Enteractinococcus fodinae: one gene and its partner. The protein of the gene in region 1 interacts with the protein of each later gene in a pairwise test. Links are inferred from orthologs where the notes say so. Each region holds a gene or a part of one and is shown in the gene's direction. Other genes may lie near its edges. The genes, in order: clpS and J2S62_RS09675.

Evidence for each region.
Region 2: the proteins of clpS (region 1) and J2S62_RS09675 interact in binary tests that used the Escherichia coli proteins (3 or more experiments, as listed by UniProt). The link is inferred for Enteractinococcus fodinae from one-to-one orthologs.

What each region holds. Positions count from the first base shown.
Region 1 is NZ_JAVDYJ010000001.1:1,120,469-1,128,904, forward strand. What follows is about bases 1-2,672. They hold clpS (ATP-dependent Clp protease adapter ClpS), read left to right. Parts: upstream 1-1,024; coding sequence 1,025-1,321; downstream 1,322-2,672. Other genes in these bases: J2S62_RS05310 (nicotinate phosphoribosyltransferase), read right to left, coding at 1-923; J2S62_RS05320 (DUF2017 family protein), read left to right, coding at 1,344-2,021; murI (glutamate racemase), read left to right, coding at 2,018-2,672. Outside these bases: more of murI, read left to right, coding at 2,673-2,926; J2S62_RS05330 (MBL fold metallo-hydrolase), read left to right, coding at 2,945-3,754; rph (ribonuclease PH), read left to right, coding at 3,766-4,524; rdgB (RdgB/HAM1 family non-canonical purine NTP pyrophosphatase), read left to right, coding at 4,528-5,148; J2S62_RS05345 (exonuclease domain-containing protein), read left to right, coding at 5,145-6,182; J2S62_RS05350 (SRPBCC family protein), read right to left, coding at 6,194-7,168; J2S62_RS05355 (hypothetical protein), read left to right, coding at 7,606-7,869; J2S62_RS05360 (glycosyltransferase family 2 protein), read left to right, coding at 7,866-8,436. UniProt on the Escherichia coli protein: Involved in the modulation of the specificity of the ClpAP-mediated ATP-dependent protein degradation.
Region 2 is NZ_JAVDYJ010000001.1:2,076,373-2,085,045, forward strand. What follows is about bases 3,098-6,006. They hold J2S62_RS09675 (Dps family protein), read left to right. Parts: upstream 3,098-4,247; coding sequence 4,248-4,766; downstream 4,767-6,006. Other genes in these bases: J2S62_RS09670 (protein kinase domain-containing protein), read left to right, coding at 3,116-4,063; J2S62_RS09680 (GlxA family transcriptional regulator), read right to left, coding at 4,829-5,815; J2S62_RS09685 (HD domain-containing protein), read left to right, coding at 5,912-6,006. Also shown: DNA helicase PcrA, read right to left, coding at 1-1,869; J2S62_RS09660 (hypothetical protein), read left to right, coding at 2,038-2,706; more of J2S62_RS09685, read left to right, coding at 6,007-6,550; J2S62_RS09690 (class I SAM-dependent methyltransferase), read right to left, coding at 6,623-7,300; J2S62_RS09695 (ABC transporter ATP-binding protein), read right to left, coding at 7,322-8,673.

The sequences.
Region 1 (8,436 bases):
ACCCCGTAGGAATCGACCGGAGCAGAACGCAGCCCGGCGATGGCGTACTCGTCAAGATCGGAGGTGACCACGATACCCGTGTTGGTGTTGCCGAGGTCATCGAGCAGCCGACGGGCGTGGTGGGCCTCTTCTAACAGGTCACCCGAATCGATGCGCACAAACGCCAGCTCGGGACCGGCGATATCCACCGCGTTGCGAATACCGGTTTCGATGTCGTAGGTATCGACCAACAGGGAGGTCTTATTTCCCATGGCATCTACTTGGGCTTGAAAAGCCGCTCGCTCATCATCGTGCAGCAAGGTAAAGGAGTGGGCAGCAGTCCCGGCGGTTGTGATGCCGTACCGTAACCCCGCCGCTAAGTTTGACGTTGAAGCGAAACCGGCGATGGCGGCTGCTCGAGCGGCAGCGGCAGCGGCTTCTTCATGGGCTCGACGGGAGCCCATTTCGATGCAAGGACGACCACCGGCAGCACGCGTCATGCGGGAAGCCGCCGAAGCAACTGCGGTGTCGTAATTGTGTACCGACAATAAGTAGGTCTCTAAGATCACGGCTTCGGCAAATGTTGCTTCGACCTGCATGATCGGCGAATAGGGGAAATACGGTTCACCTTCGGCATAGGCGTAGATGTCGCCGGTAAACCGGTATTGCGCCAACCAATTCAGGGTGTCCTCGGAGACCACTTGGTGATCGGATAGGAATCCTAGGTGCTCATCATCGAAACGAAAATTGGCCAATCCTTCTAAGAACCGCCCTTGACCTGCGCTGACACCGTATCTTCGGCCCGTCGGGAGTCGGCGAGCGAATAACTCAAAGACCGCTTTGCGGTCGGCGGTACCGGCTTTGCGAGCCGCGTCCACCATGGTCAGTTCGTAGTGGTCGGTGAAAAACGAGGTGGGGCTGTCGCCACGATGTGTGTTACTCACACATCCAACACTAGCCCGTTGTACCCACTGAGAACACATTTTGGCCTTGCCGGTAACGAATTAGCCCACGTAGTGCCGACTTGTTGCCTAGAATATGGGGCATGTCCGTTACCAGTGCAGTTGATGTCGACCCAGATCTTGCCGTCGAAGAGTTGTCCGCCACGACCCAGCCGTGGCAGGTGATCGTCTGGAACGACCCGGTGAACCTGATGAGTTATGTCACGTATGTGTTTCGCACCTACTTTGGGTTCTCCTCGGCGGTGGCGCATCGGCTGATGCTGCAAGTGCACAACGAAGGTAAAGCCGTCGTAGCCCAGGGCACCAAAGAAGAGGCAGAACGACACGTCGCCGCGCTGCACGGGTATGGTTTGTGGGCGACCTACGAGCAGAACAACTAGAGGATGCGACACCGAACACCTTATGGCACTAGCTTTTAAATCCACGCTGCGCGGGTACTCCGCCTACCTTGAGAAACCCGAACGCCAGATTCTGCGCTCGTTATTTTCCGACGTGCTGACCCTTCTGGGCGGCGTCAGCCCCGCCGATGAGCCCTTGGAAGACGATAAACCCAAATTCTTCGACCGATTTCGGCCAGCCGCTGAGACCGCACAACTGCCGGATGCTCCGGCTCAAGACAACGATTCACCCACCGATGCCGCATTCTGGGATCTTGTCGGATCACTGACCGACGACGAAGTCCACATCGACCTGTCGGATCCAGCCGTCAAACGCTTGTTACCGGATGCTCGCTCTGATGAGGACGAAGACGCCGGCTCCGAGCAGTTCCGTCAACTGGCCCAAGACGATATCCGCCAGGAAAAAATTGCAGACCTCCAGCGAGCTTATGCACTGATACAATCCGGGTCGCTGATGCTGACACAAAAGGAAGCAGAAGCGTTTAGCCGTGCCTTGAACCAGGTGCGATTGGTGTTATCGTCGCGGTTGAACATTGAAACCGAACGCGACGCCGAACGGGTACACCGCATTGGATCGGTGGACCAAGCGACCGACGTGGAAAGCTACATGGCGTTGTTGTACAACTTTGTGTCTTGGCTGCAAGAAACCTTGATGCAGGCAATGATCGGAGATTTATCGTGACCAAGCCGAACCCTCAAGCGCCCATCGGTATTTTCGATTCGGGCGTGGGCGGGCTGACCGTGGCGCGGGCCGTCATTGATCAGCTTCCCGACGAGGACGTCGTCTACGTGGGCGATACGGCCAACACCCCGTATGGCCCCAAACCCATCGCGCAAGTCCGTCGCCTGGCGCTGACGATCATGGACGAACTGGTCGACGCCGGGGTGAAACTGCTCGTCATCGCGTGCAATTCGGCCACCGCCGCGGTCCTGCGCGACGCCCGTGAACGATACACCAAGGCGTACGGGATCCCCGTGGTCGAGGTCATCCAGCCGGCGGTCCAGCGGGCCGTGACCTCCACCCAGAACGGCAAAGTAGGTGTCATTGGCACCGAAGCGACGATTTCGTCGGGCGCCTATGAAGATATGTTTGCCGCCGCACCGCAATTAGAGATCACTTCGGCGGCCGCCCCGCGGTTCGTCGAATTCGTAGAACAGGGCATCACCACCGGTCCGGAGCTGTTGTCCGTGGCAGAACAGTACCTGGCGCCCTTCAAGTCCGCCGGCGTGGACACCCTGATTTTGGGTTGTACGCATTACCCGCTGCTGGCCGGAGTCATCAGCTACGTCATGGGGGAGCAGGTGAACTTAGTCACATCCTCGGAGTCGACGGCGCGGGCGGTGTATCGCGAATTAGTTCGTCATGGCTTGGAGAACCCGGCCGGCGCAGCCAGCCACAACCCGCCTGCAGGCTCACGACATAAGTTCATGTCCACCGGTGACCCGGGCAGTTTCGCCCACCTGGCCCAGCGATTCCTTGGTCCGGAAGTCGGCGGCGTAACGCAGATTCGTACGGTCGCTGAGCAATTCCCGACCGGTACACTATCGGTAATCGCCGCACCACGCAGTCAATCTGCGGCACGCTAGCGCAAAGGAATCGAGGATATGCAGCTCACCATTATTGGCGCATCAGGCTCATTTCCCGGTCCGGGCTCTCCGGCCTCGTGCTATTTGGTCTCAGCCAACGGGGTTGATGAACACGGCGCACCCAAAACCTGGCGCATCATCCTCGATATGGGCAACGGAGCACTAGGCACACTCCAGCGCTACGTGGCACTTGAAGACATCGACGCGATTTTGCTGTCCCATCTGCATCCCGATCACTTCATGGACCTGTGCGGATTACACATTGTGGTGCGTTGGAACCCCAACGGCTGGGATGTCGGTCGCATTCCCGTCTACGGTCCGGCAGACACCGCCGATCGCATCGCCATTGCCTACGGCCTCGACCCCGACCCTGGAATGCACCCAGACTTTGACTTCCGCGACTGGCAAGTTCGCCAACCCGTGCGCATCGGGCCGTTCACCATCACCCCGTATCCGGTGCGCCACCCCATCGATGAGGCCTACGCACTGCGAGTCGAGGCCACCGAACCGACCGCCCAGGGTGACCAGACCTCCGTGTTGACCTACTCGGGCGACACCGACACGGCCCCAGGGCTGGTCGAAGCCGCCACCGGCGCCGATCTGTTTTTATGCGAAGCCGCGTTTCATGAAGGCCGCGATGATGACATTGATGGCGTGCACCTGACCGGCAAACGCGCCGGCGAAATGGCGACCGCAGCCGGCGTCGGACGGTTGTTGCTGACCCATATCCCGGTGTGGAATGACCCGTTGGTCACCTCGCAAGAAGCCCGCACGACGTATGATGGACAATTGGCCGTCGCCGTCTCGGGCGTCACCTACACCGTCTAAAAGGAGCACGTTTGTTCACTCGCGCCGATGACCGCACCGCCAGCCAACTCCGAGAGGTCTCGATTGAAACCGGGTGGTCCGCTCACGCCGAAGGCTCTGCCATCGTGACCTTCGGGAACACGAAAGTCTTATGCACCGCCAGCTTCACCGAAGGTGTGCCGCGCTGGCTTAAAGGCAAAAACCGCGGCTGGGTTACCGCCGAATACGCGATGCTACCCCGAGCCACCGGTTCGCGCACCGCGCGCGAATCCGTGCGCGGGAAAGTCTCGGGTCGCACCCAAGAAATCTCCCGGCTCATCGGTCGGAGCTTGCGCGCCGTGGTCAACACCAAAGCACTCGGTGAAAACACCATCGTGGTCGACTGTGACGTCATTCAAGCCGACGGCGGGACGCGCACCGCAGCCATCACCGGGGCCTGGGTCGCACTGGCCTTGGCCGTTGAATGGGCGCGCGACCAACGCATTATTCGGTCCACCGCCACGCCACTGACCGGCTCGGTTGCCGCGGTTTCCGTCGGGATGATCGACGGCACCGCGCTGTTAGACCTGCCTTATGAAGAAGACGTGCGCGCCGACACCGACATGAACGTCGTAACAACCGGCGACGGGGAGTTCATCGAGATTCAGGGGACCGCCGAAGAACAGCCGTTTAGTCGAACTCAACTGGACGAGATGTTGGACTTGGCGGTCGCCGGGACCGCCCGGCTGACCGAAATCCAGCAGGCAGCTCTGAGCGCAGTGGCCCAAGCCCAGCCGGCTGAACAGGAGTAGCTCATGGACCCCGTCATTGTGCTGGCTTCGAATAACGCCGGCAAACTTGCAGAGCTTCGGGCGATCTTAACCGAAGCCATCCCGACGTTGGATCCCACCCAGATCGTGGACGCGGCAACCGTCAATGCCCCGGATGTTGTTGAGGACGGCGTCACGTTCGAGGCCAACGCGCTGAAAAAAGCCACCCAAACCGCCGCGGCCACCGGGCTGATCGCCGTGGCTGATGACTCGGGGCTGACCGTGGATGTCATGCACGGTGCTCCGGGGATCTTCTCGGCGCGCTGGGCGGGCAAGCACGGCGATGATCAGGCCAACATGGAGCTGCTGCTGGCCCAGCTATCAGATATCGATGCTGAGCACCGCGGCGCGGCGTTTGTCTGTGCCGCTGCCTTCGCGACTCCAGACGGCGAAACCCGGCACGTGGAGCTGGGCCGAATGGCCGGGGACCTGACCTTCGAACCCCGCGGTGAGCACGGCTTTGGTTACGACCCGATCGTCGAAATCCCGCACCTGGGCAAAACCGCAGCCGAACTCGACCCCGAAACGAAAAACGAGATCTCCCATCGTGGCAAAGCGTTCCGCGCGTTAGCACCAGTGTTGGCAGGTGTGCTCAACAAGGCATGAACTTCACCGCCATCGACTTCGAAACCGCCAACGGGTTTCGCGGCTCGGCCTGCGCCATCGGCGCGGTCAAATACCGCAACGGCAAACTCGTCGACACCCACTACAGCCTGTTGAAGCCCCCGGCCGGTTTTGACCGGTTCGACCCGCGCAACGTGGCCATCCACGGCATTACCCCCGAGGCAGTCGCCGAGGCACCGGCATTTGCCGAACACTTCGACGACCTCTATGCCTTTATCGACGATGATGTGGTCGTGGCCCACAACGCCGGTTTTGATATCGGTGTGATCGAGTCCGGGCTGGAAGTCTCCAACCGATCGATCCCGCACATGGAATTTGCCTGCACCCTGACCATGTCGCGCAAAAACTATCAACTGGCCTCCCACGCGCTGCCCTCTGCGGCAGCCGAGGCCGGTTATGTCATCAACAACCACCACAACGCGCTGGAAGACGCCAAAGCCGCCGCGGCCATCGTCGTGGATGTCGCCAAACGACTGGCCGCCGCCTCATTTGATGCGCTGTTGGACGCCTCGGGCATGCAACGCAGAGTGCTCCGGCCGCGCGAGGTCGGCACCCAATTATCGCGTCCCACCAGACACGCAATGACCATGCCCGGCATGTTTGACGCCAACAACGGTGCAGTCTCCGTCGATCAGCTGCCCGATCTGATTCGCTGGCCCAACGAGGGCATTAACCCCCCGGCCAATGAACAAGCAGATCCGCGGCACCCGCTGTATGGTCACCACGTGGTGTTCACCGGCATGATGGGCCTGTCGCGTCAGGAAGCCAAGAACAAGGCCGCCGCCCACGGGGCCCAAACCCAATCTCGGATCGGCGCCTCCACCACCATGGTGGTGATTGGCGACGGGATCCGGGCCGAAGATCTGGTCAATGTCGAAACCGACCCGCGAATGCAACAACGCAAGATGCGTGAGGTGATCCAGCGTCGCAAACAGGGCCAGAACATCGTGTTGGTCACCGAGCCGGAATTCTTACTGATGCTCAACGAGAACTGGCCGCACGCCAGTGTGGTGTAGCTGAGATCCCGTTAGAACGCGACGATGTTGGACTCCAGCCGCGAGTAACTGTCTTCCATCCCGGAGACCATCCCCGTATCGATGACCACATCGCGCAGTTCAGTCGTCGGATACTCAATGACGGTGGTGACCAGGGTGCCCTGGCTGACCTCGGCCAGATTGACTTCATTGGTCGTGCTGGCACCCTCGACGCCCAGCAGCCGTTCGGTCGTGATGAAATGATACGGCGCCTCGAAGGCTAAGAGCTCGCCGGTAAAACCGAACCGGTCGGTGCCTTCGACGGTTTCCCACTCATACCGGTATGATTCACCGACCTGCTGGGCAACATCGCAGGTGGTCATGACCCAACCGTCGGGTCCCAGCATCCACTGGCGAACCAACTCCGGGGTGTGGTGGGCCGCCCACACTTTGTCGATGGGTGCCCGGATGACACGACTGATTCGAATCACGGTGTCGGTCAGATACTGCAACTGGGCGATATGACTGGCCGAATAGGTCGACTCATCGGTCACGACCCCATCCAGCTGCCCCAGCGCTTCGCGTAAGCCCTCAACCATCTGCATGGCCATGAGCTGTTCCATCTCCTGGGCGGAGGAGAAGTGCGAGGTCGCCGTCACGAGCGAACCCAAGGTCGACTCTTCAAAGGCATAGACCGTGCGGACGGTAGGCAACTGGTCGTTGGCGGTGCCATCGGCGTGCGCAAATCCGTCGAGGACCTCAAATCCGTGCGGTGGGTCCACGCTGTTGAACTGCCAGTACCCAAAGGTTTGTTCGCCGTCGGGCCCGGTCATGAGATACTCCGACCGGCCGCCGGGGCGGAACCCGTGACGGGTGAAGGTGGCCGGCCAGGTGGGTGGACCCCAAAATGCTTCCAACTGCCGTGGATCCACATATGCGTCCCAGAGCCGATGCACCGGGACGGGAAAATCCGCCACAATAGTGAGGGTGAGTGCAGTCGGATCGGTGTCGAGGGATCTGATCGTCATCGTCGGGACCTTCCGTGCAAGAACCACGCGCGACCTCCCTGACTCGGGGTGTCAGCATGCCGCTTTGGGAGCTTTGACGCTACGCCGACGACCGGTAGCGGTCAAGAGATCTGGAAGCTGGAAAAACACGCACTTTCAACCTTTATTACCGTTCGGTAACTAGGGTGAGGGAATTTTATGACCTCTGACTTGCGGGTTTATTTCGGGGGTTGAAACCGGGGGTGAAAATCACCTTGACCCCCGGTAAAACACGAATCCTTCTCTAGGCTGTCCTGTGGGCCATTTCACTGCACCGAGGCCTCCGCGAGTCACATGACCCTGCGGTCAGCTACGACCATGACACAGACAGGCACCCGATCCATGCCCCTCATTGACCTCACACCGCGAAGTCCGCACACCCGCACCACAACTCGTCTCACATCCAAAGGTGGTGCACTGTGAAGTTAGATTACTCGGCAATCATTGATGTCACCCCTGCACTGGCCGTCATAGAAGACACCAGCAGATTACTCTTGACCGTCGGAGTGGGACTTTTCCTGGCGTATATCGTGCTGCTTGTCGGGGCCAATATGGTCGGCGTGATACACCGACTCGTCATCCAGGGCCGTCGTACCAAAAACATTCAGCGTCAAGGCAAGGCGCCAGCCCACCAGGCCCAGGTGGCCGGTGTCGCTCGAGCCATGGAACGAGAAGCCGCATGATCGCTGTTTTCGGACAAACCATTGATCTCATACTCATCATCGCTCTGGTCTTGATCCTGGGCGGTGTCGCCTACGGAGTGATGCTGTTCATCCTGTCGCGCTTTGAACCCAGAAGACCACTGGAAAACCGACTGCGCTCCCACCTGATGACGCACCCCAAAGACCGCGATGTCGTCTTCCTCATTCCATGTCTCAACGAAGAAGAAGTCATTAGCGCCAGCCTGGCACGGCTCACCGCCTTGGACCACCAAAAGATACACATTCTGGTCATTGATGACGGCTCGGATGATTCCACGGCGCAGCTCGTGATGGAGAATCCCGACCCGCGCGTCAAACTGCTGCGTCGTATGCTTCCCAATGCCCGACAAGGCAAAGGTCAAGCGCTCAACGCGGGCATCCAACATATCCGTGAGGGGGCGCTAGGCCCCGATTTTGACCCCTCGAGCGCCATTATCGTCGTCGTTGACGCTGATGGAAGGCTTGAACCCCACGCCCTAGACGTCGTGCTGCCAAGCTTCGACGACCCGCAACTGGGCGGGATACAAATCGGGGTGCGCATCAACAACC
Region 2 (8,673 bases), 960 kb from region 1 along the record:
GGTCAAAAAGACCACCGGGAATTCGAGGCCCTTGGCGGTGTGCAAAGTCATGAGGGTGACTTCTCCCATATGGTCGGCTAGGGCTTGGCCTTCGGCATCCGTGGCATCAGGAAGCTGATCAGCATCGGCCACCAGTGCGACTTGTTCTAGGAAGTCTCCCAGGGTGCCTTCGGGATTGGTTTTGTCGAATTCTCGCACCACGCCCACCAACTCACCGAGGTTATCCGCGCGGGATTCGTCTTGGAAATCTTTGGAGTTTCGCAAAGTCTCGAGCATGCCGGTTTGTTCCAGTACAGCTTCCAGCACGGTGGCCACCGACTCGGTTTGAGCCAATTGGCTGAGATCGTCCAGCATCTGGGTGAACTTATTGACCGCGTTCAGCGAGCGCTTGGCTAACCCACCGGGTGCGTTTTCCGCGTCACGCAAGGCTGCCATGAATGTTGATTGTTGGCGGGTCTGATGTGCTGCGACGGCACCTTCAGCTCGGTCGCCAATCCCGCGTTTGGGTTCATTAAGAATCCGACGCAAGTTGACGTCGTCAGCAGGGTTCTCCAAGACGCGCAAGTAGGCCAGCGCGTCTTTGATTTCTTTCCGATCGTAGAAGCGCGTGCCACCCACCACGCGGTATGGGATACCCGAAGCGATCAGGCGTTCTTCAATGGACCTCGACTGGGCGTTGGTGCGGTAGAAAATCGCCATGTCGGCTGGACGATAGTTGTGATTATCTATCAGATCGTCGATTTTTTCGGTGATCCATTGGGCTTCACGCGATTCAGTTTCCGCTGCGTAGCCGATGATTTTTTCGCCACTGCCAACAGCCGTCCACAGCCGTTTGACCTCTCGCGATGGATTTTGGGCGATGACTGCGTTGGCTGCATCCAAAATGTTCTGGGTGGAGCGGTAGTTTTGTTCCAGTCGGATGACCGTGGCATCTGGGTAGTCGTGTTCAAAGTCGACGATATTGCGAATGTCAGCCCCGCGGAAGGCATAGATCGACTGATCTGAGTCGCCGACGACCGTCAATTGTCCACCCTCAGTTTCGACGCCCGGTGGTTCTCCGGGGGCGCCGGTGAGTTGACGAACCAGCCGGTACTGGGCGTGGTTCGTATCCTGGTATTCGTCGACCAGCACAAACCTGAATCTGCGCCGGTAGTTATCCAAGATCGCCGGGAAAGCATCGAACATGTGCACCACATTGGCGATGAGGTCATCAAAGTCCATCGCATTCGCGGTACGCAGCCGGGAAGTATATTCCTTATAAATCTCGGCAACCGCCTGGTTCCAGGGGTCCCCGCCGACGGTGGAGGCGAAAGCCTCATCGTCCACCAATTCGTTTTTCAACGATGAGATCTTGTTCCGGATCGCGCGGGGTGCAAAGCGTTTGGGGTCCATGTCGGCGTCTTTGGCGATTTGGGTGATCAGCCGCAGCGAGTCGGTGGCATCGTAAATCGAGAAATTCGCCTTTAGGTCAATGTGGGGCGCTTCGCGACGCAAGATACGCACGCAGGAGGAGTGGAACGTGGAGATCCACATCCGTTGAGCTGTCGTGCCAACGAGTTCGCCGATGCGCTCACGCATCTCGGCTGCGGCTTTATTCGTAAACGTGATGGCCAAGAATTCGTGGGGTCGGGCATCGCCGGTCGCCAGGAGATGGCCGATACGGTGGGTCAACACCCGAGTTTTGCCGGACCCTGCGCCTGCCACGATCAGCAGCGGTCCGCCTCGATGCACCACGGCTTCGGCTTGGGCATCATTGAGTCCAGCAACCAGTTCCTCCGCAGAAGAACGATGGGGCACAGCTAAAGCGTCGGTCGCTGCTGGGGTGCCAAAAGCGGGGGCAAAACTGGGCAAAGAAGTCTGGTGGGCCATGATGTATCAGTCTAACCGCTGGGGCTGGTTATACCGGTGCCTGTTCGCCGGCTGTGGAGAACACCAAAACCGGCCCGGGCCAGAACTCCACTAAGATGGCAGGTAGTTTCAGCCCCCTTGCCCTTGGCCGTAGACCAAGGCGGGTATGTACACACTGCCGGAGGACGCGTGGCCAGAAGAAGAGCGAAAGATTACCAACAGCAGCAGCCCGATAACCGTAAACAGAAACCCGAGCGTCCACGGCTGACGAAAGCCCAAATCAAAGAAGATATCCACCGGGCCAACCGCCAAGAAGGTAGTCCCGGCATCTTGGTGTTTGCGGTGTTGGCCGTGACAGCGTTCATCGCGTTTTACTACCACATTTTGGCGCTTCAGGGCATGGAACAGCTCACCGGTGGGGTCTCAATGTTGGACCATCGCCTTGGCGGTTTTGATGTCGCAGACGTGGAACAACTGTCGGGACGAATGGATGAGGCTGCGATGGGCCAATATAACTTCGTGCATATTACCGCCGGGCGAATTTTCCCGATCATGATGGCACTCAGTGTCATCGTGGTTGCGGTGTGGACCTTGCGTTCCAAGCTTGCTAAATGGATAGCCGCGATCGTTGGCGTTGGATACGCTGCCTTGGAGATCTGGGCTGCCATCACCCGCGAGACAGCTCTACTCGACACCACCGAAGCTAATGTCGCCCTAGCGTCCTCGCTGACCATCGCTCAGTGGTTGATCCTGACGTTTTTAGTAATTGGCATTGTGGTGATGCTGATTCTGAAGTTCATCGGCAGAAACAGTCCCGGTCTGGAGACTTCCCTCGACCCTGACCGCGAGATCCCCTAATATCGCTGATGGCAGGCTGGAAGAACGGTGGTCACTTTTTGGCCACGTCGGTCACAGCCTGCTAGGCTAACTTCGTTGCAATAGCAACGATGCCTCCGTAGCTCAGTAGGATAGAGCATCCCTCTCCTAAAGGGAAGGTCGTCGGTTCGATTCCGGCCGGGGGCACAACTTCCGCATTCGCCGACGAATCACAGTTCTGCCGAGACGTGGCTGAGATCTCAGCGTATATGCGCCGATGAGAGACGCAGCGCTCGCGCCCGGGACCATGCATTAATCGTTCCTACCAGATGACGATCGGTTCCGGAATCGATCGACCTGAAGCTACACTGGCCTCGAAAGCGTTGGTATAACAAGCCGGAGGCATCCCACAGGCAACGAACCGGTGCGATCCCACAGGAACGAGGCTACTGTGACTGATCGAATCTTAGGGACTGACGGTGCAGTCATGTCTCGTGCTCAGCCACCTCAGACACGTTCTGGAGACACCCGCGACGGTGGCCGCCGACTCCCCCGTGGCCGATACCGCGTGGGCAAGCTGCTCGGACATGGTGGATTGGCAGAGGTCTATCTCGCCGACGATACGGTCCTGGATCGCCAGGTCGCCGTCAAGGTCTTACGCGCTGAAAGACTCAACGAGCCCGGCATGGTTGAGAGGTTTCAGCAAGAAGCCGAGACGATTGCGGGTCTCGACCACCCCGGCATCGTGTCTGTACTGGCCGGCGGTGACAATTTCGTCACCGACCCGCAAAGTGACCTCGCGGGGCGTCCCTACATCGTGATGGAGTACTTGGACGGGGCCACCTTGCAAGCACGGCTCAACGAGCAGACCAGCGCTCCGGCAGGGCTCAGCGTCGATGAGGCCTTACGCATTATGTCCCAGGTTTTGGCATCGTTGGCTTACGGGCACGGCCAAGGCGTCGTGCACGGAGACGTGACAGCCACGAACGTTATGCTCACGACCACCGGGCTTGTGAAGTTAATCGACTTTGGTAGTAGCGCTCAGGTGGTGACCGAAAAGGGCGCTACGATGCCGCTGGCTCACGATGCTACTCTGCGCTACGTCCCGCCAGAGCGCGCGCAGGGAGAACTGTTTGATGCACGAGCAGATCTGTATTCTGCTGGATGCCTGCTCTATGAGCTGCTCACCGGACGCACCCCCTTTGCTGGACCGTCACCGGTCGACTTGGCGCACCAGCATGTGCATCAACAACCCGAACCCCCGTCCACGTATTGTCAGCAGATTGACCCCGAACTTGACGCCGTCGTCTTGCGTTCACTAGCGAAGTCCCCCGAAGCACGCCACCAAAGCGCCCAAGATTTTCTCAACGAGCTGTGCGCCACGCGTTATGCCCGATAGCACATATAGCTCCCTGAAAGCCTGTCAGGGGACCTTGTGGCTGGCCGTGGATTCGACCGGACTCGTTCAAGAGGTCTTGCGGCGATAACAGAAAACCTATTGAGTAGATATAGAGAACTCGGGCATACCCCTGCCCGAGCCCTGCAACGCGACACCTCCGTTGTACGCATCAGAAAGGTGACTCATGACTGAAAATTACGCAGACTACACCGCACCAGGCATCGACATGGAAGACGGCCATCGGGTAACCGAGATCCTTCAGACCCGTCTTCATGCGCTCAATGATCTTCACCTCACCCTGAAGCACGCCCACTGGAATGTTGTGGGACCAGAATTTATTTCGGTCCATGAAATGCTCGATCCGCAGGTGACCGAAGTCCGCAACTGGGCCGATACTGTCGCCGAACGTATCGCAACCATGGGCGTTTCTCCCAAAGGCACACCCGGATCTATCGTTACCGGACGCACTTGGGACGACTACCCGCTAAACCGTGCCTCAAGCCTAGCGCACATTACTGCCCTGAACCAGGTGTACACCGATGTCATTAAGGACTTCCGCACAGCGATTGCTGAGACCGGGAAAGTCGACCCGATCTCTGAAGATGTCCTGATCGAGGTAACGCGCGGCTTGGAACTGTTCCAGTGGTTCCTGCGCTCCTTTATCACCAAGTCGGATGGCTCATTAGACCCCGTCTCCGAATAACAAGAACATAGCACCGCGCAGGTGCTCTTGCTCCCTGAAGATTGCCGCAACCATGGCAATGTTCAGGGAGCTTCTTCTTGTCCGCTGCGCTGTTGCGATGAATTCAACGTGGTGCCGAAGCGCTGCCGAAACGCTGTTGGTGTGGTGCCTAATTGCCGCGCAAAGGCGTGCCGCAGTGTTTCATCGGTGCCAAACCCGCACCGCAATGCCACCTCGGTGATCGGATGCCCTTCGAGAATGAGGTTGCGTGCCGCATCTACGCGTACCTTTTCTACCCACTGAGAGGGGCTCACGCCCACTGCAGCCTGAAACAACCGGCTGAGGTGCCGGGTGCTCACCCCGATCGCTGCGGCCATCGAAGAGACCGTGTGGGGTGCTGCCGGATTCGCCACGACCGTATCCATCAGGCGCCGCAATGACTGTGGCGAGTCCACCGGGCCGGTCAACGCCGACGAAAACTGGCTTTGCCCACCCGGTCGCTGCATAAACATCACCAACTCGCGGGCCACCTCACGGGCAATATCAGCACCCAGGTCGTGTTCCACAAGCGCCAGAGCCAGATCAATCCCCGCAGTAATCCCGGCAGAGGTAAAGTACCGCCCATCCTGAATGTGCAAGATGTCGGGCTCGACCCTGATGCGCGGATACCAGCGGGCCAGCAGATGGGTGTGGCGCCAATGCGTGGTCGCTCTACGACCGTCAAGATACCCTAAACCAGCTAATACAAATGCACCGGTACACACCGACGCGACCCGCTGGGCCCCATCGCTGAGCTGCCGGGCGGTAGCTAACAAGACCGAATCCAAGTTCTGTTGCACCAGCTGCGGCCCACCGGCGATGATCACCGTGTCGTAGGCGGTCGTACCGTCGGCCGCGTGAGTATCTGCCAGCGTCACACCCGAAGCAGTGCGCACGGTTCCCCCGCTGCGTGAAACCAGGTCGACAACATAGTGCTGCCCGCCGGGATCGGCATGATGCAACACATCCACGGGACCACTGACATCCAAAAGTGTTACCCCGTCGAAGACAAGGATTCCTACGCGCCGCATGATGTCCGATTCCTTTGGTTGATGGACTGAAAAGACATGGCTTTAGTGTAGCGTGCCTGGCAGCATGACAAGAGAACCCACTAGGAAAGGAAATATATGGCTGAAGTTATTGCAGGTGTCACCATTCCAGATAGCAAGATGGCCCAGGATGCCACCGACCTGGTCCGTGACGTTGCCGATGAGCTGATCTATCACCACTCTCGCCGGGTGTTCCTGTTTGCCTCACTGCGGGGCCAAGAACAGCAACTCAACTATGATCCCGAACTGGTCTATATCGGGGCGATGTTCCACGATCTCGGGCTCACCGATAAGTACCGGACCACCGACCAGCGTTTCGAAATCGACGCCGCCAACGTGGCACGCGATTTTCTCAGAGAATATGACGTCACCGGCGAGGCCGGGGACAAAGTGTGGAACGCGATCGCGCTGCACACTACACCAGAGATTCCACTGCATATGGATCCCGAAGTAGCTCTGGTGACCCGCGGGGTCGAGCTCGATGTTTTAGGTATCGGCTATGACGCGATCAATGACGAGCAGCGAGCAGAAGTGGTCTCGGCTCATCCACGCCCGGACTTTAAGAATAGAATCCTGGCGGCCTTTACTGATGGGTTGAAAGATCGTCCCGAGACGACCTTCGGCAACGTCAAGGCAGATGTATTAGAACATTTCTTACCCGGCTTTGAGCGCGGTGACTTTGTCGAAGTCATCCGCAAGAATGCTTGGTCCGAATAACAGCTTTCGCTTTCTTGCTCACGCAGTGGCCGTCGTCCTCACAGGGCGGCGGCCACTGGCGTGGTGACTGACCTAGCTGCCGGTGGCTTGGTGCGCTCCTGTGCGCCGCGCCAAGACCACGGTGTCGTCTAGGGTCACCTGTTGCCCCTCGGGGCCGGTGGCCTGGCGCGACTGGGTTGTCGCGACTTCGACCCTCCACTCAGTGGGGTCCAGGGCCAGAAGCTCAAGTTCGGTCTCGGGTGTGGTGGGTTCATGTTTATGCTGGGCGTGGTCATCATCTGCTGGCTGGGAGGTGGCCCACGGTGGGAAAGTCGCATGCGAAACCACCAGCAAGAAACCGCCGAGTGCCACGTGTGCTGTGGCCGTGTGCAGTGCTGCACCCCGGTCAAAAGTCCCCTGGGACTGCAAGAAGGCCGCTGTTACCAGGTCGAAGCGCTGCGCTGATTCCCAGGTGGTCACATCTGCCACAACGAAGCTGGCCTGGTTCTGGTCGAGGCCACGTTCGTGGGCTGCTTCGGTGGCCCGTTGGATCGCAACATGAGAGATATCCACTCCGGTTGCCTGCCAGCCATGCTCTGCCAGCCAGATGACGTCGGCACCTTCCCCACAGCCCAAATCGAGTGCGGTCCCCGGGTGCAGCGGCTCCACCATGGTTGCTACCGCGGCATTGACCGCACCAGACCACAGTCGATCCGTGGTTTGATACCGCTGGTCCCACTCGTGGGCCGATTGTTGCGATGCGTCTTCCACGCTGCACCTCCTGGGCTCAAGCTACTGTTGAAATTGAGTTGTGTATAGCTCAGCATAACGGCCGTTGGCGGCCAACAGTTCGGTATGGGTACCGCGCTCAATGATCCGCCCGGATTCCAAAACTAAGATTTCATCGGCCTTGACCACCGTAGAGAGCCGGTGAGCAATCACGATAGCTGTTCGTGCATGCAGCGCCTCATCGAGTGCCTGCTGGACGGCAGCTTCATTGGTGGAGTCCAAGGAAGCGGTCGCCTCATCCAACACGACTGCTTCAGGCGCTGCCACCAACAACCGGGCGATGGCCATCCGCTGCCGCTCGCCACCAGAGAGACGGTACCCCCGCTCGCCCACGACGGTGTCCAACCCGGCCGGCATCTGCGCCACGACTTCGGCGAGGCGCGCATGATGCAAGATCTCCCAGAGTCGTTCGTCGGGGACATCTCGGTGCCCCAAGGTCAGGTTGTCACGAATCGAGGTGTGAAACAGATGAGAATCTTGGGTCACCATTCCGATCCGACGGTGAATGTCTTCGGCGGCCGCATCGCGCAGATCGATGCCATTGAGGGTAATGGATCCGCCGGTGACGTCATACAATCGAGAAACTAAGTTAGCGATCGTGGATTTCCCTGCACCGGAGGATCCCACCAGCGCGACAGTCTGGCCCGGTTCGACCGTGAAGCTCACATCGTGTAGCACTTGCTCGGATTCTCTGGAGTCCAACACGGCGACTTCTTCTAAGCTCGCTAAAGAGACCTCGGAGGCGGCCGGATACTGGAAATCGACGTGATTGAACTCGATGCGCACTCCCCCGGCAGGAATCGGCTTCGGCTGGGGTGGGTCCGCAATCATCGGGCGCAAGTCCAGGACTTCAAAGATGCGTTCGAATGACACCAGCGCACTCATGAGTTCCACGCGAGCCGTCGCAAGCCCCGTCAAGGGTGCATACAGCCGGGTGAGCAGGAGTGCCATGGTGACCACTTCCCCAGCATTGAGCGTCCCCGCCAACGCCTGGTATCCGCCGATCCCATAGACAGCTGCCAGCGCTAAGGACGAGACCAAGGTCAAGATGGTCATAAACACTGACGTCCACACGCTGATTCGGACTCCAGAGTCTCGCACGCTGTCGGCACGCTGCGAAAAGACGCGGGATTCGTGACCTTGTTCGCCGAACAGTTTGACCAGCGTCGCGCCGGGGGCCGAGAACCGTTCGGTCATCTGGTCCCCCATGGCGGCATTGCGTTTGGCTCGTTCCCGGGTCTGGTCAGCGATGCGGTGGCCGATGGTGCGAGCCGGCAACAAGAAGACCGGTAAGAGCAGCAGCGACACCAGCGTGATCTGCCATGAAGTGGTGAACATGACCACCAGGGTCACGC